DNA from 2 places in the Amycolatopsis sp. NPDC051061 genome. Region 1 is predicted to be linked to the other one. Evidence: riboswitches for the same ligand, from Rfam matches in the RefSeq annotation. Region 1 holds a riboswitch; the other holds the start of a gene.
The links. A riboswitch is a leader RNA that binds a small molecule or an ion and turns the genes downstream of it on or off. The one in region 1 is predicted to bind glycine.
Positions count from the first base shown of each region.

Region 1 (10,711 bases):
GACGCGGTGCTGGAGGAGGCTGGCCTGATCATCCCGGACGAGCAGGAGGACGAGGTCGAGAAGTTCCGCGAGTTCCTCGACTCCGTGTCTCCCGAGGACTTCCGCGGAGCGGATACCTAAGACTTGCCTTGACGCGGACGTCAACGTCTAGCGTCGGGGGTATGCGGATCGGAGAGCTTGCGCAGCGCTCGGGTGTCACCACCCGTGCGCTGCGGTTTTATGAAGCCCAGGGCCTCCTCGCGGCCCGTCGCTCGGCGAACGGCTACCGCGAGTACGACGAGGGCGACCTGCAGCTGGTCAAGGAGATCCAGACCCTGCAGACCGTCGGCCTGACCCTCGACGAGACTCGCCCGTTCGTCGACTGCCTCCGCAGCGGCCACGAAACCGGCGACTCCTGCTTGAGTTCGATCGAGGTCTATCGCCGCAAGCTCGAAGAAGCCGACGCACTGCTGGCCCGCCTCGGCGGTATCCGGGCGGAGCTGGCGTCGAAGCTCGCCGGCGCGTTGGCCCGCCAAGCGCCCGATCCCTGTGTCGTCCCCGACGCCCCGCGCCCGTGAAGGAGCCTGTCATGCCCGAAGCCGCCACAGTCGCCGTTTCCGACGTCACCGATGCGACGTTCGCCGCCGAGGTCCTCGGCAGTGACGTGCCCGTGCTGGTGGAGTTCTGGGCCACCTGGTGCGGGCCGTGCCGGATGGTCGGCCCGGTGCTGGCCCAGCTCGCGGACGAGCGGGCCGGGAAGCTCGCTGTGCGGAAGGTCAACGCCGACGAGAACCCGGAGACCATGAGGTCGTACCAGGTCATGTCGCTGCCGACGATGATCCTGTTCCGCGGCGGAGAGCCGGTGTCGACGATCGTCGGCGCCTTCCCGAAGGCCCGGATCGAGGAACGCCTCGACAGCGTCCTCTAGGGCGTCGTCGCCCTGACGAACGTGTTCGCCACTTCGCGCCCGTACTTCTCGAGATCCAGCGACGGGTCGGCCGCATAAGCCGCGGCCACCCCGTCGATGGCCTGCGAGACGGACATCGCCATCACCTCCGGCGTGAAGTCGCCGAACAGCCCTTCGGCCTGACCCTGCTTGAGCTGGCGGGCCAGTCCGTGCACCCGCATGTCGTCGAGGAGGATCTTCGTCATCGTCCAGCCCTCGGCGTCGTCGGCGTTGGCGGCCAGCTCCGTCAGCACCCGGACGCACTCGGGGTACGAGCGCAGGAACGCGATCGACGTCTCGATGTGGGCCCGCAGGTAGCCGGCCCGGTCCGCCGGGTCGACCCCGCCGCCGGTGCGCTCCTTCAGGAACTCGTTCTTCGTCTCGACCACCGTGCTCAGCACGGACTGCATCAGGCCGGCCTTGTTCGTGAAGTGGTACGAGATCATCCGCGTGCTGCTGAGCCCGGCGCGTTCCTTGATCCTGGCGAACGTGGCTTTCCGGTAGCCGAGGTCGGCGATGACGCCGATGGTCGCGCCGATGATCTGGGCGCGGCGAGCCGCCTCGGCGGCGCTGAGCCCCATCTCGGCCATGAGGTCGGTGTTTACTTGCATGAGTAAAAAGTTACTCAGCTGAGTTAAAGACGTCAAGAGGTTTGAACCACCGCGTCCGGGGTACGGCGAACGGCTCAAAGGCTCATCCGACCGTTGAGGCTTGCCGCGCGTCGCGTTGACCGGTGTTCTCCTGGCGCTTACCGTCGGAGGAGGTAAATCGCCACGATGTGATTCACGGTCTGGGGCCGGATCGTGGTGATTGATCTCCGGCGGGTCCCGCTCCTGGGACCGTCCGGCTGTCATTCGCCGGCCGTCCGGTCGGGCGAGGGGAGGCTTGCGTGGTCGAGGCTGGTTCCGAGAAGCAGCCTGTTGAGGTCGCGGCTGGTGAGCAGGGTGAGCTGTTCCCCGACAACTCGCTGCCGGACGAGCTGGTGGGTTACCGCGGTCCGGCCGCGTGCCAAATCGCCGGGATCACCTACCGCCAGCTCGACTACTGGGCCCGGACGAAGCTGGTCGCACCCAGCATCCGCACGGCGCACGGTTCCGGCTCGCAGCGGCTGTACTCGTTCAAGGACATCCTGGTCCTCAAGGTCGTCAAGCGGCTGCTGGACACCGGGGTCTCGCTGCAGAACATCCGGGTCGCCGTCGACCACCTGCGCGTCCGCGGGGTCCGCGACCTCGCCCGGGTGACACTGTTCTCCGACGGCACCACCGTCTACGAATGCACCTCGCCGGAAGAGATCGTCGATCTGCTCCAAGGCGGCCAAGGCGTGTTCGGCATCGCGGTCAGCGGCGCCATGCAGGAGATCAGCGGGACCATCCACGAGTTCCAGGCCGAACGCGCCGACGGCGGCGTCGTCGAAACGCACCAGCCGGACGAGCTCACCCAGCGCCGCAACGCCCGCAAGACCGGGTGATCACCGCCGCGGGGAGGCGGAGTAAGGTCTCCCGTGCGGTCGACGAATCCGCGCGGGAGAGTCCGAGCCACACCTCGAGCTCGGCGCCGAAGGAGCAAGTCCTCCCCGGAACCTCTCAGGCACCCAGGACCGCGCGGACGAGACGCCTCTGGAAAGCGGGTCGTCAGGACACAACCTGACGGCCCCGCCGACGGTGCAAGCCCGGCTCAACCTCGGGCGAAACTCTCAGGCGCCTCCGGGCACAGACAGAGTGGGGAGGGTGTCCTCCGGGTTTGGGCGAGCTGTGCTCGCGTAACGCGCTCGCCCGAACCCTCCGGAGTGTCTTGTGGGGTGCAACCCCCACGCCCCGCCCGGCGGGCTCCGCCCCCGGACCCCCGCCGTGGTCACCTTCCGCTCTAAAGTCGGGTCATGAGACACCGCCGTTCGGAGGAGGCCATCGTGGATCTCTCGCTTGCCTCGCTCGAACAGGGCGTTCCCTTTGTCGAACGGCACATCGGGCCCGGTCCCGACGAACTTCGCCGCATTCTCGACGTCGTCGGTGTCGCTTCTCTCGACGAGCTCTCCGAGCGTGCCGTTCCCGGGTCGCTGCGGGCGTCAGCCGAGCCGCTTGAACTGCCGCCCGCCGCCACCGAAGTTCAGGCGCTTGCCGAGCTGCGGGGGCTGGCCGCGCGGAACCGGCCGATGGCTCAGATGATCGGGCTCGGCTACCACGACACCGTTACTCCGCCCGTGATCCGGCGGAACGTGCTCGAGAATCCTGCCTGGTACACCGCCTACACGCCCTACCAGCCCGAGATTTCGCAGGGACGGCTCGAGGCGCTGCTCAACTTCCAGACCATGGTCGCCGACCTCACCGGGCTGCCCGTCGCCAACGCCTCGATGCTCGACGAGGCCACCGCGGCCGCCGAGGCCATGACGCTGGTGCGGCGCGCCGGGAAAGCCGCGTCGAACCGGTTCGTCGTCGACGAGGACACCCTGCCGCAAACCCTCGCCGTGCTCCGGACGCGGGCCGAGCCCCTCGGCATCGAACTGGTCGTCGAGGACCTCTCCCAGGGCCTGACCGGTCTCGGGCTCGGCGGCGACTTCTTCGGGATCCTGCTGTCCTACCCGGGCGCGTCCGGCGCGGTGCGAGAACCGGACCTGACCATCGCCGACGCCAAGAAGCACGGTGCGGCGGTGATCGTCGCCGCCGACCCCCTCGCCTTGACGCTCTTGCGGCCGCCGGGCGAGCTCGGCGCCGACGTCGCCGTCGGGTCGACCCAGCGGTTCGGCGTCCCGCTCGGCTTCGGCGGCCCGCACGCGGCCTACCTCGCCGTCCGCAAGGGCCTGGAGCGGCAGCTGCCGGGCCGGCTGGTCGGCGTCTCGAAGGACGCCGACGGCGCGCCCGCGTACCGGCTCGCCCTGCAGACCCGCGAGCAGCACATCCGTCGCGAAAAGGCGACGTCGAACATCTGCACCGCGCAGGTCCTGCTCGCGGTGATGGCGTCGATGTACGCGGTGCACCACGGGCCCGAGGGGCTGCGCGGCATCGCGCTGCGCGCCCACCGGATGGCCACCGTGCTCGCCGCCGGCCTCGCCGAAGGCGGCGTCGACGTCGGGCACGGCGAGTTCTTCGACACGATCACCGCGACGGTGCCCGGGCGAGCGCACGCGGTCGTCGCGGCGGCTCACGACCTCGGCGTGAACCTGCGGCTCGTCGACGACGACCACGTCGGCGTCGCCTGCGACGAGACGACCACGCGTGAACGGCTTTCGTGCGTGTGGAAGGCGTTCGGTGTTTCGGTGTCCGATGTGGATGGTCTCGACGCGGACACGGCGGACGCGCTCCCGGCACCGCTGCGGCGGACGAGCGACTTCCTCACGCACCCGGTGTTCCACGCCCACCGCTCGGAAACCGCGCTGCTGCGCTACCTGCGGCAGCTGGCCGACAAGGACGTCGCGCTCGACCGCAGCATGATCCCGCTCGGCTCGTGCACCATGAAGCTCAACGCCACCGCCGAAATGGAGCCGGTCACCTGGCCGGAGTTCGCCGAGCTGCACCCGTTCGCGCCCGCCGAGGACGCCGCCGGGCTCCTGGAAGTGGTCGCCGACCTGAGCGCGTGGCTCGCGCGGATCACCGGCTACGACACGGTTTCCCTGCAGCCGAACGCGGGCAGTCAGGGCGAGTTCGCCGGCCTGCTGGCCATCCGCGCCTACCACCGCTCGCGCGGCGAGGGTGAGCGCGACGTCTGCCTGATCCCGGCGAGCGCCCACGGCACGAACGCGGCGAGCGCCGTGATGGCCGGCATGCGGGTGGTCGTCGTCCGCTGCGACGACGACGGCAACATCGACCTCGCACACCTGCGGTCCACTGTGGACGAACACCGTGGCGACCTGGCCGCGATCATGATCACCTACCCGTCGACGCACGGGGTGTACGAGGACACCGTCGGCGAGGTGTGCGCGCTGGTGCACGACGCGGGCGGGCAGGTGTACGTCGACGGCGCCAACCTGAACGCGCTCATCGGCGTGGCGCAGTTCGGCCGGTTCGGCGCCGACGTCTCGCACCTCAACCTGCACAAGACGTTCTGCATCCCGCACGGCGGTGGCGGGCCCGGCGTCGGGCCGATCGGGGTCCGCGCGCACCTGGCGCCGTTCCTGCCGAACCACCCGCTGCAACCGGCGGCGGGCCCGGCGACCGGGGTCGGGCCGGTCAGCGCGGCGCCGTGGGGGAGCGCGTCGATCCTGCCGATCTCGTGGGCGTACGTCCGGATGATGGGCGCCGCCGGCCTGCGCCGGGCGACGCTGGTGGCGGTGGCCAACGCGAACTACGTCGCGCGGCGGCTCGGGGAGCACTACCCGGTCCTGTACGCGGGCCGTTCGGGCTTCGTGGCGCACGAATGCATCCTGGACCTGCGGCCGCTGACGAAGGCGACCGGCGTGACGGTCGACGACGTCGCGAAGCGGCTGGCGGACTACGGCCTGCACGCGCCGACGATGTCGTTCCCGGTGGCGGGCACGCTGATGGTGGAGCCGACCGAGAGCGAGGACCTGGCCGAGCTGGACCGCTTCTGCGCCGCGATGATCGCGATCCGCGCGGAGATCGACCGCGTGGCCGCGGGCGAGTGGGCGGTGGAGGACTCACCGCTGCGCCAGGCTCCGCACACGGCTCGCTGCGTGGCGGGCTCGTGGGACCGCGCCTACAGCCGCGAGACGGCGGTGTTCCCGGCCGGCCCGAGCGCGGCGAAGATCTGGCCGCCGGTCCGCCGCATCGACGGCGCGGCGGGAGACCGGAACCTGGTCTGTTCGTGCCCGCCCCCGGAGGCGTTCGCCTGACGCCCACCGTGCCATCGGCGCGGGCGTACGCCGGGCCGAGCCCGCACAGGAACGGGAGGTAGGTTGGCGCCATGTCGAGTGCGCACGGTCCCGATCGGACGTCCGTGGTCGTGACCGGCGGCAGCGGCTTCATCGGCCGGGCCGTCGTGCGCGCCCTTCGCGACCGGGGCGTCCCGGTCACCGTCGTGGACCGGGTCCCGTTCCCGGCCGACGGCGACGACGGTGTCCGCGTCGTGACCGGCGACCTCCGCGACGCCGGCGTTCGCGAGGAGGCCGTGACGCGCGAGACCGCCGGGATCGTGCACCTCGCCGCGTTGACGTCGGTGCTGAAGTCGGTCGAGCTGCCTGAAGACACCTTCGCCGACAACGTCCTGGTGACCCAGGAACTGCTGGAGCTCGCGCGCCGCCGCGAGGTGCCGACGTTCCTGCTCGCCTCGACCAACGCGGTGATCGGCAACGTCGGCACCGCGACGATCACCCCGGACCTGCCGCTGCGGCCGCTGACGCCTTACGGCGCCACCAAGGCGGCGTGCGAAATGCTGCTGTCGGGCTACGCCGGCGCGTACGGCATGACGACGTGTGCGTTGCGGTTCACCAACGTCTACGGCCCGGGAATGTCCCACAAGGACAGTTTCGTGCCGCGCATGATGCGCGCCGCCCTGACCGGCGGCGGGATCAAGATCTACGGCGACGGCCGCCAGCGCCGCGACCTCGTGCACGTCGACGACGTCGTCCGCGCCCTCCTGCTGGCCCTCGACAGCGGCCACACCGGCCGCGCGATCGTCGGCGCCGGGCGTTCGGTGTCGGTGCTGGAGATGGTCGAGGCCGTGCGCGAGGTGACCGGCGCCGAGCTGCCGGTCGAGCACGTCGAAGCGCCGGCGGGGGAGATGCCCGCGGTGGTCGTCGACGTCTCGGCGAGCGCGGAGACGATCGGCTACGAGCCGTCCGTGTCGCTGATCGACGGATTGGCGACGGCCTGGAAGTACTTCTCCGGCCTCGACCGTCCAAACGCGACACGGTGACGGCGTTCCTCCGGCGGCACTGGCTGCTGCTCCTGCTCCTCGTCCCGGCGATCACGCTCCGGGTGCTGACCTGGCTCGCCTACCGGCCCGCGCTGCTGTACATCGATTCGTTCCGCTACATCGACAACCTGCACGCGCTGCGCGCCGACCAGCTCGACCCGATCGGCTACGACCTGGTGCTGCGCCCGCTGCTGGCCGTCGGCGGACTGGCCTGGGTCGCGGCCGTGCAGCACCTCGGCGGGATCCTCATCGCGATCGGCGTGTACGCGCTGGTGCTGCGCCTCGACGGCCGGCCGTGGGTCGGTGCGCTCGCCGCGGTGCCGGTGCTGCTCGACGCCTACCAGCTGCAGATCGAGCAGAACATCATGTCCGAGGTCGTCTTCGAGGCGGCGCTGCTCGGCCTCTTCTGGCTGCTGCTCGGCTGGGGCGCCCCGGGCTGGAAGCGCGCCTGCGCCGCCGGGCTCCTGCTCGGGTTCGCCGTGCTGACGCGGTTGGTCGGGATTTCCGTCGCCCTGCCGCTGCTGGTCTACCTGGTCGTCGCCGGGGGAGCGTGGCGGAACTGGGCGGGCTGGCGCCGGGCGGGCGCCGGCGTGCTGGGCCTGCTCGTCGTGCTCGTGCCCTACTCGGCGCGGGTGCACTCGGAGACGGGCAAGTGGGGGTTGACCGGGCCGTCCGGGAACATGCTCTACGGCCGGACCGCCGCCGTCGCCGACTGCGCGAGCCTCCACCTCTCGCCCGAGCTGCGGGTGTTCTGCCCGACTGAGCCGCGCGAGACCCGGCTCGTGGACAACTACACCCACGCCGACCTCGATCCGAACTGGCCCGGCCCGCTGCCGCCGGGCGCGGACAAGGCCGCGCTGGCGCACGAGTTCGCGATCGACGTCTTGAAGGAGCAGCCCGGCGACGTCGCGGAAGCGATCCTGAAGGACTTCTCCAAGAGCTTCGCCTGGACGCGCGAACAGGACCCGACCGACGTCCCGCTGGACCGGTGGCAGTTCCAGCTCACCTACCCGCAGTGGGCCGACCAGTCGCTGATCGACCTCGTGACGCAGCAGAACGACGGCGTCGTCGCGAGCGCCGACCAGTCCCTGGCGAAGTTCCTGCGCGACTACCAGCTCGGCGGCGGATACGTGCCGGGCGCGGTGCTCGGCATCGGCGCGTTGCTGGGCTTGCTGACCGTGTTCCGCCGCAAGAAACCCCTGGACCGGGCGCGCGCGGGCGCGCTGCTCGCGGCGTCGAGCGGGCTCGTGCTGTTGTTCGCCTCGGCGGTGTTCCAGTTCTCCTGGCGCTACCAGATCCCCGCGCTGGTGCTCTTCCCGGTGGCCGGGGCGCTCGGCTTCACCACCCTGACGTCGGCCGGCCGGAAGCGCCTGGCCGCGTTCCCCGACGACGTCGACCAGGGCGCGCTCGACGACTTCCGCGCCCGCCACCCCGAGCTGGAGCTGGCGCCGCTGACCGTCGTCATCGCGGCCTACAACGAGGCCGGCGGCATCGGCGAAGTCCTCGAGAAGATGCCGGACGAATGCCTCGGCATGCGGGTCGACGTGCTCGTCGTGGTCGACGGCGGCACCGACGACACGGCGGCGATCGCCGAGGACCACGGCGCGTACGTCTGCGTCGCGCCCCGCAACCGCGGCCAGGGCGCCGCGCTGCGCCTGGGTTACCACCTGGCCGCCGAGTCCGGCGCCGAGTACGTCGTGACGACCGACGCCGACGGCCAGTACGACAACAGCGAGCTCGAAGCCCTGGTCAGCCCGGTCGTCGACGGCACCGCGGACTTCGTCACCGGCTCCCGCCGGCTGGGTCACGAGGAGGCTGACAGCCGCGTCCGGTGGCTGGGCGTGCGGGTGTTCGCGGCGCTCGCGTCGGTGCTGACCGCGCGGCGGATCACCGACACGTCGTTCGGCTTCCGCGCGATGCGCGCGGACCTGGCGTGCTCGGTCCCGCTCAACGAGCCGCAGTACCAGTCGTCGGAGCTGATGCTCGGCGTGACCGCGCGCGGCGCCCGGGTCGTGGAGCTGCCGATGAGCATGCGGCTGCGCAAGGCGGGCAAGAGCAAGAAGGGCGGCAGTGTCGTCTACGGCGCCAACTACGCCCGGGTCATGACGGGGACGTGGTGGCGGGGGTACGTGCTGCGCCGCGGCCGAACACGAGCCGGTCGAGCAGGGTGAACTTGACGACGAACACCAGCGCGTAACTGGCGACGTACGCTCCGTCGACGAGCACGACCCACCAGACGTGCGGCAGGTTCAACGGCGTCAGCAGCGAGCCCGCCAGGGTCGTCAGGCCGATCGACGCGAGGCCGCCGAGGCCGATCACGACCAGGTAGGGCAGCAGTTCGCGGCGGACGCGCGGGCGTCCGGTGCGGCCCCACACCCAGCGGCGGGTGACCACGAAGTTCAGCACCGCGCCGGCCGCCCAGGCCAGCGTGCTCGCCAGGGCCGCCGCGCCGCCGGTGCCGAGGACCGCGAGCAGCACGACCTGGCTGAGAACCGTGGCCGCGACGGACGTCGCCGCGGCGCGCGCCAGCCGGGCCCAGCCGCGGCGGCGGGTCTTCTCCGTTGTGCGGGGCCGCACGCCGTTGGTTACGGTCGTCATGCCCCCCATCCTCCCCGCGGGCCCGGCGCGCCGCCGTCCGGGTCCCCTACGCATAGGAGATTCACAGCTCATTGCCAGGTGCTCATCAGTAGGTGATCGATAACGTCGGGTGGCGTAAACGAGCAGGAAAGGCGGCACAATGCGAGTGCTGGTTCTCGGCGGTGACGGATATCTGGGCTGGCCGACCGCGTTGCACTTATCGGACAAAGGCCACGAGGTGGCCGTTCTCGACAATTTCGCCCGCCGCGGTTATGACGCCGAACTGGGTGTCGAAAGCCTGGTCCCGATCGAATCCCTGGCCGACCGGATCGCCGCTTGGCACGAGGTCTCGGGGCGCACGATCACCAGCTACGAAGGCGACCTGCTGGACGCGGAGTTCCTGTTCGAGGCGGTACGCGACTTCCGGCCCGACACGGTGGTGCACTACGCGGAACAGCGGTCCGCGCCGTACTCGATGATCGACCGCGAGCACGCGGTGTACACCCAGCACAACAACGTGATCGGAAATCTGAACCTGCTGTACGCGATCGCCGAGATCGACCCGGCGATCCACCTGGTCAAACTGGGCACGATGGGCGAATACGGCACGCCGAACGTCGACATCGAAGAAGGCTGGCTGGACCTCGAGCACAACGGGCGCAAGGATCGGGTGCTGTTCCCGAAGCGGCCCGGGTCGTTCTACCACCTGACCAAGGTCCACGATTCGCACAACATCGAATTCACGTGCCGCGCGTGGGGGCTGCGCGCGACGGACCTCAACCAGGGCGTGGTGTACGGCCAGCAGACGCCGCAGACGGCGCTCGACCCGCGGCTGGCGACCCGCTTCGACTACGACGCCGTGTTCGGCACGGTGCTGAACCGGTTCGTCATCCAGGCGGTGCTGGGGCAGCCGTTGACCGTGTACGGCAAGGGCACCCAGACGCGCGGCCTGATCGACATCCGCGACACCGTGGAGTGCATCCGGCTCGCCGTGGAGAACCCGGCCGACGCGGGCGAGTTCCGCGTCTTCAACCAGATGACCGAGAGCATGTCGGTGGCCGCCATCGCCGACCTCGTCGCCGACCGGTTCCCCGGCCCGGTGCAGATCGAGCAGCTGGAGAACCCGCGCTCGGAGGCGCTCGAGCACTACTACAACGTGAAGCACACCGGGCTGGTCGGGCTGGGGCTGGAGCCGCACCTGGTCTCGGACACGCTGATCGAGTCGATGTTCGACATCGTGGGAGCCAACAAGCACCGGGTGAACCCGGAGAAGCTGCGCCCGACCGTGCGCTGGCGGGGCGCGCTGAAGGGCTAGCGGTGCGGGTGGCGTGCGGGCTCCCCTGCCCGGGAGCCCGCACGCTTTTTCGTTCAGCCCGGGATCTTGTCCAGGAAGCCGTGCACGTT
Region 1 covers NZ_JBFBBZ010000028.1:115,190-125,900, forward strand. Annotated here, with positions in the region: gene AB0N03_RS32730 (bifunctional nuclease family protein) at 1-120, shown strand, start outside; gene AB0N03_RS32735 (MerR family transcriptional regulator) at 162-557, shown strand; gene trxA (thioredoxin) at 569-907, shown strand; gene AB0N03_RS32745 (TetR/AcrR family transcriptional regulator) at 904-1,536, opposite strand; gene AB0N03_RS32750 (MerR family transcriptional regulator) at 1,815-2,393, shown strand; glycine riboswitch at 2,437-2,535, shown strand; gene gcvP (aminomethyl-transferring glycine dehydrogenase) at 2,802-5,708, shown strand; gene AB0N03_RS32760 (NAD-dependent epimerase/dehydratase family protein) at 5,780-6,730, shown strand; gene AB0N03_RS32765 (glycosyltransferase) at 6,727-8,901, shown strand; gene AB0N03_RS32770 (GtrA family protein) at 8,831-9,328, opposite strand; gene AB0N03_RS32775 (NAD-dependent epimerase/dehydratase family protein) at 9,468-10,622, shown strand; gene AB0N03_RS32780 (nuclear transport factor 2 family protein) at 10,676-10,711, opposite strand, start outside.

Region 2 (10,711 bases), on a different contig from region 1:
CAACTACTACTCCGCCGCCCCGGAACGCCTGATCGGGCAGCAGATCCCGGTGCCGGGCGGGGTCAACATCACCTTCCACGAACCGCTCGGCGTGGTCGGCGTGATCGTGCCGTGGAACTTCCCGATGCCGATCGCCGGCTGGGGGTTCGCGCCCGCGCTCGCCGCCGGGAACACCGTGGTCCTCAAGCCCGCCGAGCTGACGCCGCTGACCGCGGTCCGGCTGGGCGAGCTGGCGCGCGAGGCAGGCATCCCGGAGGACGTCTTCCAGGTGCTGCCCGGCAAGGGATCCGCGGTGGGGCAACGGTTCGTCGACCATCCCGGCGTGCGGAAGGTCGTCTTCACCGGCTCGACCGAGGTCGGCAAGCAGATCATGGCCGGCTGCGCGGCGCAGGTGAAGCGCGTGACGCTGGAGCTGGGCGGCAAGAACGCGAACATCGTCTTCGCCGACTCCGACCTGGAGAAGGCCGCGGCGACCGCGCCCTACGGCGTCTTCGACAACGCGGGCCAGGACTGCTGCGCGCGATCGCTGATCCTGGTGCAGGCGAGCGCGTACGACCGGTTCATGGAGCTCCTGGAGCCCGCGGTGCACGGCGTCGTCGTCGGCGACCCCGGCGACGAGAAGACCGAGATGGGCCCGCTGATCTCGGCCGCCCACCGCGAGAAGGTGGCCTCCTACGTGCCGGACGACGCCCCGGTCGCGTTCCGCGGCAGCGCGCCGTCGGGCCCCGGCTACTGGTTCCCGCCGACCGTCCTCACCCCGCCCGACCTGCGGCACCCGGCCGTGGCGGACGAGGTCTTCGGCCCGGTCGTCGCCGTCGTGCCGTTCGCCGAGGAGGCCGACGCGATCCGCATGGCCAACGCGACCGAGTACGGCCTGTCCGGGTCGATCTGGACCCGTGACGCCGGCCGCGCGTTCCGGGTCGCGCGCGGCGTCGAAGCCGGCAACCTGTCGGTGAACTCGCACTCTTCGGTGCGCTACTGGACGCCGTTCGGCGGGTTCAAGCAGTCCGGCCTCGGCCGCGAGCTGGGCCCCGACGCCGCGGCGGCGTTCACTGAAACCAAGAACGTCTTTCTCAGCACGGAGGAGTAATGGTCCAGCGTTTCGAAGGCCGCGTCGCGGTCATCACCGGCGGCGCGAGCGGCATCGGCCTCGCCTCGGCCCGCCGCCTGGCGAGCGAAGGCGCGAAGGTCGTCATCGCGGACCTGACGCCGGCCGAGGGCAAGGCGGTCGCCGACGAGATCGGCGGCGCCTTCATCCAGACCGACGTCACCGACGCCGAGCAGGTCGAGAACCTGTTCCACAGCACGGTCGAGCAGTTCGGCTCGGTCGACGTCGCGTTCAACAACGCCGGCATCTCACCCCCGGAAGACGACTCGATCCTCACCACCGGCATCGACGCGTGGGAGCGGGTCCAGCGCGTCAACCTGACGTCGGTGTTCCACTGCTGCAAGGCCGTCCTGCCGCACATGCAGCGCCAGGGCCGCGGTTCGATCATCAACACGGCGTCGTTCGTCGCGGTGATGGGCGCGGCGACGTCGCAGATCTCCTACACCGCGTCCAAGGGCGGGGTGCTCGCGATGAGCCGCGAGCTGGGCATCCAGTTCGCGCGGGAGAACATCCGCGTCAACGCGCTGTGCCCGGGGCCGGTGAACACGCCGCTGCTCAAGGAGCTGTTCGCGAAGGACCCGGAACGCGCGGCGCGGCGGCTGGTGCACGTGCCGGTCGGCCGGTTCGCCGAGCCGTCGGAGATCGCGGCCGCGGTCGCGTTCCTGGCCAGCGACGACGCCAGCTTCATCACGGCGTCGCAGTTCCTGGTCGACGGCGGCATCTCCGGCGCGTACGTCACCCCGCTCTAACGCTTGGTCGGTTTCTTGACGCCGTAGACCTCCCGAAGGTAGCTCCAGGCGGCGTTGAGCTTCTTGCGCTCCTCGGAGACGAGCTTTTCGCGGCGCCGCAGCACGCGGACGGCGATCTCGGAGGCGAGGAAGGCGCCGGCGGCGAAGGTCAGTACGCCGACGATCAGGGTGAGGGCGACGACGGTGGTGGTCATGGTGACCAGCGTCGATGCCGGGTGGGCGATTCGTCCCTGCGCAAAGCTAGCGGGTTTCGTTAGTTTTGTGAGGTGACGCACTGGCGCGCCGACGAGTGGGCGGAAGCGGTCCGGACCGGCATCCGGGCGCGGGGGCTTTCCCTGGACGAGGCCGCCCGACGCATCGGCGTCCCGACGTCGACCCTGCGCAGCTGGATCGAGCACCGGCACGCGCCGAAGGTGACCGTCTTCGACCACTGGGCGCAGCTCGCGGAGGTCACCGGGCTCGGGGAGGCCGAGCTGCTGCGCGTCGCCGGCGTGCTGCCCGACAGCCTCGCGAGCCCGGTGCACGTCGCGCAGGCCGCGAAGGCGCTGCGAGAGGGCATCGACCAGGCCGGGCAGTTCCTCCGGCAGGCCACGGCGCTCGTCTACTCCTCGCCCGGCACGCAGGTGGCCAACCTCATCGCCGCGTCGCCGATCGACTGGGAGATGCGGATCCGCTCCGCGACCCGCGGCGACGAGGTCCGCGTCACCTACCACCACTACGTCGGCGTCGTGGCGCCGCGGGACTTCCCCCACGACGACGCCGAGGTGCGCCGGATCCTCGAGCACGACGTCCTCGGCGAGCTGTGGCGGCCGCTCGGGCTGTACTGGCGGGTCGCCGAGGTGCACGACTGGCACGAGCCGCCGCGGCTGGTGATCCAGGTGCCCGAGCAGGAGGCGACGCGCCCGCCCGCGGCGTCGCCGGTGGTCGCCGCGCCGCCGGTCGTGGTGCTGTCCCCGATCTGGGGGTACGGCGAGCTGCTGGCGTCGCTGGTCGCCGACGGCCTCGGGTTCGGCAACGTCGACTTCCGCTACTTCGGCCTGCCGGACGCGATGGCCGACCGCGTCCGGATCACCGCCCGCGAGCTGGCCGAGCCCGCGCCGCGGCTGGTGCACTCGGTGCCGCCGATCATGCTGCTGCACGGCTTGGCCGTGCCCGACCTGACCGGACGGCTCCCGGTCGTGGTCCGCTACGGCCCCCGCATGCGCGAGCGGGCAGCGCGTATTTACCGCGAGCCGCTGCTCGAAGTGGGTTTCTCGGACGCCTTGGCCGGGGCTCGCGCGATCGAGGAGGCGGTCGCGGCCGGGGTCCCGCCCGGCTGCGCGTACTTCGAGGTGACGCTCGACGACGAGGACGTCTTCGACGGCGACCGTCCTTCGCTGGACCGGCTCAACGACTCCGTCGCGTGGTTGGCCGAGCAGATCGTGGAGCAGGTGCTGCTGGGGGCGGGCCACCCGCCGGTGCCGCTGGGCGGTCCGTTGAAACGCCTGGTTTTGCCGTCGGGCCGGGTCCGGCGGCCGCCGGCGCTGGCCGGGAGCGTCGTGCGCCGGGTCGCCGGAACGTCATGAACGACTCTTTCAGCTCGTCGGACGCGGTGAACGACTCTTTCATGACGTACGGGGGCGCGCTCGGGGCCGGGTCGAGGATCACTGTGGCGTTGGCCGTGTGAAGTAGACGGACCTCGGACGCGGCAGGTACGGTAGCCGCCACAACTGCAGATCGGGCCGTAGAGCCGAGGCGGGAGAGCCCTCACGAAAGTGGTGGGGCACCGAAGGAGCAAACTCCCCAGAATCTCTCAGGTACCTGTTACCGCTTCGCGCGAGGCCACTCTGGAAAGCAGGCGCACCCGCGCCTCACCCAAGGTGAAAGCCGTGTCGCACACGGTGAAACTCTCAGGTGCCATGACAGAGGGGGAGTTCCCAGCGCACCGCTGTGTGCCCAGGCCCGAGGAGCTCCCCATCACCTCTACGCAGTTCGACGCCCGCCACATCGGCCCGTCCGAGGCCGAACGCGCGAAGATGCTGGCCGAGTGCGGTTACGGCAGCTTGGACGCCCTCGTCGGCGCGGCCGTCCCCAGCGCCATCCGCGCCACCCGTGACCTGCGGCTTCCCCCGGCCGCGTCCGAAGAGGACGCCACCGCGGAGCTGCGCGCCCTCGCCGCGCGCAACCGGCCGATGACGCAGATGATCGGCCTCGGCTACTCCGACACCGTCACCCCCGGCGTGATCCGCCGCAACGTCCTCGAGAACCCGGCCTGGTACACCGCGTACACGCCGTACCAGCCGGAAATCTCCCAGGGCCGGCTCGAAGCCCTGCTCAACTTCCAGACGATGGTCGCCGACCTGACCGGCCTGGCCACCGCGAACGCGTCGCTGCTGGACGAGTCGACCGCCGTCGCCGAGGCCGTCACGCTGATGCGCCGCGCGTCCAAGTCCAAGTCGAACAAGGTCGTGCTCGACGCCGAGTGCCTGCCGCAGACCATCGCCGTCGTGCGGACCCGCGTTGAGGCGCTGGGCATCGAGGTCGAGGTCCGCGACCTGCTCACCGGCCTGCCGGAGGACTTCTTCGGCGTTGTCGTCCAGTACCCGGGCGCGTCCGGTGTGCTGCGCGGCCGCGGCTTCTACCACGCGATTTCCGAGTCGGCGAAGGCCGCGGGCGCGCTGTTCACCGTCGCTGCCGACCTTCTCTCCCTGACGCTGATCACCGCGCCCGGCGAGTTCGGCGCCGACGTCGCCGCCGGGTCGACGCAGCGCTTCGGCGTCCCGCTCGGCTACGGCGGCCCGCACGCCGGGTTCATGTCCGTCCGCGCCGGGCTCGAGCGCTCGCTGCCCGGGCGCCTGGTCGGCGTCTCGGTCGACGCCGACGGCAACCCGGCCTATCGGCTGGCGCTGCAGACCCGTGAGCAGCACATCCGCCGCGAGAAGGCGACGTCCAACATCTGCACCGCGCAGGTCCTGCCCGCCGTGCTGGCCGCGATGTACGCCGTCTACCACGGTCCGGACGGCCTGAAGAAGATCGCCCAGCGCGTCCACGGGCTCGCCGCGGGATTCGCCGGCGCCCTGCGCAAGACCGGCGTCGAGGTCGTGCACGAGTCCTTCTTCGACACCGTCGTCGCGCACGTCCCGGGCCAGGCCGCGGACGTCCACGCGGCGGCTCGCGAGGCCGGGATCAACCTCGGCCACGTCGACGCCGACCACGTGCGCGTCGCCTTCGACGAGGTCAGCACCCCGGCGATCGCCGCGAAGGTGCTGAAGGCTTTCGGGGTCGAAGAGGCCGTCCAAGACGGCGTCGCGCTGCCGAACGGCTTGGCCCGCGAGAGCGGCTTCATGGGCCACGAGGTCTTCGGCACCCACCGCTCCGAGACGGCGATGCTGCGCTACCTGCGGCGCCTCTCCGACCAGGACTACGCGCTCGACCGCGGCATGATCCCGCTCGGCTCCTGCACGATGAAGCTCAACGCCACCACCGAGATGGAGCCGATCAGCTGGCGCGAGTTCGCCGGCATCCACCCGTTCGCGCCGGCCGAAGACGCTGCGGGGTACCACACGCTGGTGTCGCAGCTGGCCGAGTGGCTGGCCGAGGTCACCGGCTACGACCAGGTGTCGCTGCAGCCGAACGCGGGCAGCCAGGGCGAGCTGGCCGGGCTCCTCGCGATCCGCGCGTACCACCGCTCGAACGGCGACGAAGGCCGCGACGTCTGCCTGATCCCGTCGTCCGCTCACGGCACCAACGCCGCGTCCGCGGTGCTCGCCGGGATGCGCGTGGTCGTCGTCAAGTGCACCGACGAGGGCAACGTCGACCTCGCCGACCTACGGTCCAAGGTGGACGCACACCGCGACACGCTCGCCGCGATCATGGTCACCTACCCGTCCACGCACGGCGTGTACGAGCACGGCATCGACGAGCTGGCCGAGATCGTCCACGGCGGCGGCGGCCAGGTGTACGTCGACGGCGCGAACCTCAACGCCCTGCTCGGCCTGGCCAAGCCGGGCGAGTTCGGCGGCGACGTCTCGCACCTGAACCTGCACAAGACCTTCTGCATCCCGCACGGCGGTGGCGGTCCCGGCGTCGGCCCGGTCGCGGTGCGCGCGCACCTCGCGCCGTTCCTGCCGAACCACCCGCTGCTGGAGCAGGCCGGCCCCGAGACCGGCGTCGGCCCGATCAGCGGCGCGCCCTACGGCTCGGCGTCGATCCTGCCGATCTCCTGGGCCTACGTCCGGATGATGGGCGCGCCCGGCCTGACCGCCGCGACGAAGGTCGCCGTGCTGGCGGCCAACTACGTCGCCTCGCGACTGGCCCCGCACTACCCGGTGCTCTACACCGGGCAGGACGGACTGGTCGCGCACGAGTGCATCCTCGACCTGCGGCAGATCACCAAGGAAACCGGCGTGACGGTCGACGACGTCGCGAAGCGGCTCATCGACTACGGCTTCCACGCGCCGACGATGTCGTTCCCGGTCGCGGGCACGCTGATGGTCGAGCCGACCGAGTCCGAGGACCTGGGCGAGATCGACCGGTTCATCGCCGCGATGATCGCCATCCGCGCCGAGATCGACGAAGTGGCGAGTGGCCGTTGGAGCGCGGAGGAGTCGCCGCTGCGCGGGGCGCCGCACACCGCGGAGACGCTGGTCGGGGAGTGGGACAAGCCCTACGACCGCGAGCTGGCCGTGTACCCGGCCGGGGTGTCGCGCAAGAACAAGTACTGGCCGCCGGTGCGGCGCATCGACGGCGCCCGCGGTGACCGCAACCTCGTGTGCTCCTGCCCGCCCCTCAACGCTTACGAAGGCTGAGCCCGTCTTGAATGCCACAGTGTCGAAAGAGACCTCCTTGCACGGAGTCCACAAGGGACTCGGTGCGCTGTTCACCGACTTCGCCGGCTGGTCCATGCCGGTCCGCTACGCCAGCGAGCTGGCCGAGCACAAGGCCGTCCGCGAGGCGGCCGGGCTGTTCGACCTCTCGCACATGGCCGAAATCCACGTCACGGGCAAGCAGGCGGCGGACGTCCTGGACTTCGCGCTGGTCGGCAACCTCACCGGGGTCAAGCCGGGCCGGGCGCGGTACACGATGATCTGCGACGCTTCCGGCGGCGTGCTCGACGACCTGGTCGTCTACCGGCTGGCCGACGAGCACTACCTGGTCGTCGCGAACGCGGGCAACGCGAAGGTCGTCGCCGACGCGCTGGCCGAGCGGGTCGAGGGCTTCGACGCGGTGGTCGACGACCGGTCGGAGACGACCGCGCTGATCGCCGTCCAGGGCCCGAACGCCGTCGCGATCCTGGGCGCCGTCACCGACGCCGACCTGGGCGCGCTCAAGTACTACGCCAGCGTCCCGGCGGTCGTGAAGGGTCACGAGGTCCTGCTCGCCCGCACCGGCTACACCGGCGAAGACGGCTTCGAGCTGTTCGTTCCGGCCGACGAGGCGCCGGCGGTCTGGCGTCTGCTCATGGAAGCGGGCGAGTCGCACGGGCTCGTCCCCGCGGGTCTGGCGTGTCGCGACACGCTGCGGCTGGAAGCCGGGATGCCGTTGTACGGCAACGAACTCACCCTCGAGCAGAGCCCGTTCGAGGCGGGGCTCGGCCGGGTGGTCAAGTTCGAGAAGCCGGGCGACTTCGTCGGCCGCGCGGCGCTGGAAGAGCGGTCCAAGGCCGACGTCCCGCGCGTGCGGGTCGGCCTGCGTGGAGCCGGCCGTCGTGCTCCGCGGCACGGCTACAAACTGCTGGCCGACGGCGTGGACAGCACTGTGATCGGCGAAGTCACCAGCGGCGCGCTGTCGCCCACGCTGGGTTACCCGATCGCCATGGCGTACGTCGATCGGGCGTACGCCGAGCCCGGCACCGAGCTGTCCGTCGACATCCGGGGCAGGATCGAGCCCGTCGAGGTCGTCGCCCTGCCCTTCTACTCCCGCGCGTAAAGGACTCCTGAACCGTGAGCATTCCCGAGAACCTGAAGTACACCAAGGAACACGAGTGGCTGAACGTCGAGGACGGCGTCGCCACCGTCGGCATCACCGCCTTCGCCGCCGAGTCGCTCGGTGACATCGTGTTCGTCCAGCTGCCTGACGCCGGCGCGACCGTGACCGCGGGCGAGGTGTTCGGCGAGGTCGAGTCGACCAAGTCGGTCAGCGAGCTGTACGCGCCCGTGTCCGGCGAGGTCGTCGAGGTGAACGGCGCCACTTCGGACACCCCCGAGGTCATCAACTCCGACCCGTACACGGAAGGCTGGCTGCTCAAGGTGCGGCTCACGGGCGACGTCCCGGAGCTGCTCGACGCCGCCGCGTACGCCCAGCTCACCCAGGAGAACTGATGACGACTTTCGACGCTCACCTCGCCGACGTCGACCCCGAGGTCGCCGCGGCGGTCGCGGACGAGCTGACGCGCCAGCAGTCCACCCTGGAGATGATCGCCTCCGAGAACTTCGCGCCGGTGGGCGTGCTCGAGGCGCAGGGTTCGGTGCTGACCAACAAGTACGCCGAGGGCTACCCCGGCCGGCGCTACTACGGCGGCTGCGAGCACGTCGACGTCGTCGAGCAGCTCGCCATCGACCGCGCGAAGGCGCTGTTCGGCGCCGAGCACGCCAACGTCCAGCCGCACTCGGGCGCGCAGGCCAACGCGGCCGCGATGTTCGCCGTGCTCAAGCCGGGCGACACGATCCTCGGGCTCGACCTGGCGCACGGCGGCCACTTGACGCACGGGATGAAGATCAACTTCTCGGGCAAGCTCTACAACGTCGTCGCCTACCACGTCGACAAAGAGACCGGCATCGTCGACCTCGCCGAGATCGAGCGCCTGGCCGTCGAGCACAAGCCGAAGCTGATCATCGCCGGCTGGTCCGCCTACCCGCGTCAGCTCGACTTCGCCGAGTTCCGCCGGATCGCCGACCTCGTCGACGCCCGCCTGATGGTCGACATGGCCCACTTCGCCGGGCTGGTCGCGACCGGGCTGCACCCGTCGCCGGTGCCGCACGCCGACATCGTCACCACGACCACGCACAAGACCCTCGGCGGCCCGCGCGGCGGTCTCATCCTGTGCCGCCAGGAGCTGGCGAAGAAGATCAACTCGGCGGTGTTCCCCGGGCAGCAGGGCGGGCCGCTCGAGCACGTCATCGCGGCCAAGGCCGTCGCGCTGAAGATCGCCGCGAGCGAGGAGTTTCGCGAGCGTCAGGAGCGCACCCTCGAAGGCTCGCGCATCCTGGCATCGCGGCTGTCCCAGTCGGACTGCGCTGACGCCGGTGTGCGCGTGCTGACCGGCGGCACCGACGTCCACCTGGTGCTGGTCGACCTCGTCCAGTCCACTCTGGACGGTCAGCAGGCCGAGGACCGGCTGCACGAGGTCGGCATCACGGTCAACCGCAACGCCGTCCCGTTCGACCCGCGCCCGCCGATGATCACCTCGGGCCTGCGCATCGGCACGCCGGCGCTCGCCACCCGCGGTTTCCAGGCGGACGACTTCGCCGAGGTCGCCGACGTCATCGCCGAGGCTCTGAAGCCGGACTTCGACGACGCTCTGCGCTCGAAGCTGCGTGACCGCGTCGAGGCGCTGGCCGCGAAGCACCCGTTGTACGCGGGCCTGTCCCGATGAGCGCGCTGCCCGAGGGCCGGAAGCTGCTGCGTCTGGAAGTGCGCAACGCTGAGACGCCGATCGAGAAGAAGCCGCCGTGGATCAAGACGCGGGTGCGGATGGGGCCGGAGTTCACCGAGCTCAAGGGTCTCGTGCGTCGCGAGGGTCTGCACACCGTGTGTGAAGAGGCGGGTTGTCCCAACATCTATGAATGCTGGGAGGACCGGGAGGCCACGTTCCTCATCGGTGGGGATCAGTGCACCCGTCGGTGTGACTTCTGTCAGATCGATACCGGGAAACCGGCTGCCCTCGACCGGACCGAGCCTCGCAAGGTCGCGGAGTCGGTTCAGGCCATGGGTCTGCGGTACTCGACGGTCACCGGCGTCGCGCGGGATGATCTTGAGGATGGCGGTGCCTGGCTCTACGCCGAGACCGTCCGCCAGATCCACGCTTTGAACCCCGGCACGGGTGTCGAGTTGCTGATCCCGGACTTCAACGCTGATCCTGCGCAGTTGGCTGAGGTGTTCGGGTCGCGGCCGGAGGTGTTGGCGCACAACGTGGAGACGGTGCCGCGGATTTTCAAGCGGATCCGTCCTGGGTTCCGGTACGCGCGTTCGCTGGAGGTCATCACTGCTGCTCGTGAAGCGGGTTTGGTGACGAAGTCGAACCTGATCCTGGGTATGGGTGAGACGCCGGAGGAGGTGGCTCCGGCGATGCAGGATCTGGTGGACGCGGGGTGCGAGATTTTGACGATCACGCAGTACTTGCGTCCGTCGTCGCGGCATCACCCGGTGGATCGGTGGGTGAAGCCGGAGGAGTTCGTCGTGCACTCTCAGGCTGCGGAGGCGATGGGCTTCGCGGGTGTGATGGCGGGGCCGTTGGTGCGCTCGTCGTACCGCGCGGGACGGCTCTACGCGCAGACCAAGGGCTACCGTGGGGAGGAGCTGCCGGAGAACCTGCGGCACCTCGCCGACCAGGGCCCGGCCGCGCAAGAAGCCAGCTCCCTGCTGGCGCGATAGGAAGGGGCGGATCAATGGCGATCAGCGTCTTCGACCTGTTTTCCATCGGCATCGGCCCGTCGAGCTCCCACACCGTCGGGCCGATGCGGGCGGCACTGACCTTTGTGGACGGACTCGGCGACGACCTCGCGCGGACGTCCCGCGTCCAGGCCGAGCTGTTCGGCTCGCTCGGCGCGACCGGGTTCGGCCACGGCAGCGACAAAGCCGTCCTGCTCGGGCTTTCGGGTGAGCGTCCCGACGAGATCGACACCGACACGGTGCCGGTCCGCGTCGCGGAGATCCG
Region 2 covers NZ_JBFBBZ010000016.1:154,877-165,587, reverse strand. Annotated here, with positions in the region: gene AB0N03_RS23135 (aldehyde dehydrogenase family protein) at 1-1,090, shown strand, start outside; gene AB0N03_RS23130 (3-oxoacyl-ACP reductase) at 1,090-1,857, shown strand; gene AB0N03_RS23125 (hypothetical protein) at 1,854-2,051, opposite strand; gene AB0N03_RS23120 (helix-turn-helix transcriptional regulator) at 2,124-3,422, shown strand; glycine riboswitch at 3,674-3,772, shown strand; gene gcvP (aminomethyl-transferring glycine dehydrogenase) at 3,756-6,644, shown strand; gene gcvT (glycine cleavage system aminomethyltransferase GcvT) at 6,664-7,764, shown strand; gene gcvH (glycine cleavage system protein GcvH) at 7,779-8,156, shown strand; gene glyA (serine hydroxymethyltransferase) at 8,156-9,430, shown strand; gene lipA (lipoyl synthase) at 9,427-10,428, shown strand; gene AB0N03_RS23090 (L-serine ammonia-lyase) at 10,443-10,711, shown strand, end outside.
Region 2: linked by a shared signal. The riboswitch ahead of gcvP (aminomethyl-transferring glycine dehydrogenase) and the one ahead of gcvP (aminomethyl-transferring glycine dehydrogenase) in region 1 are both predicted to bind glycine.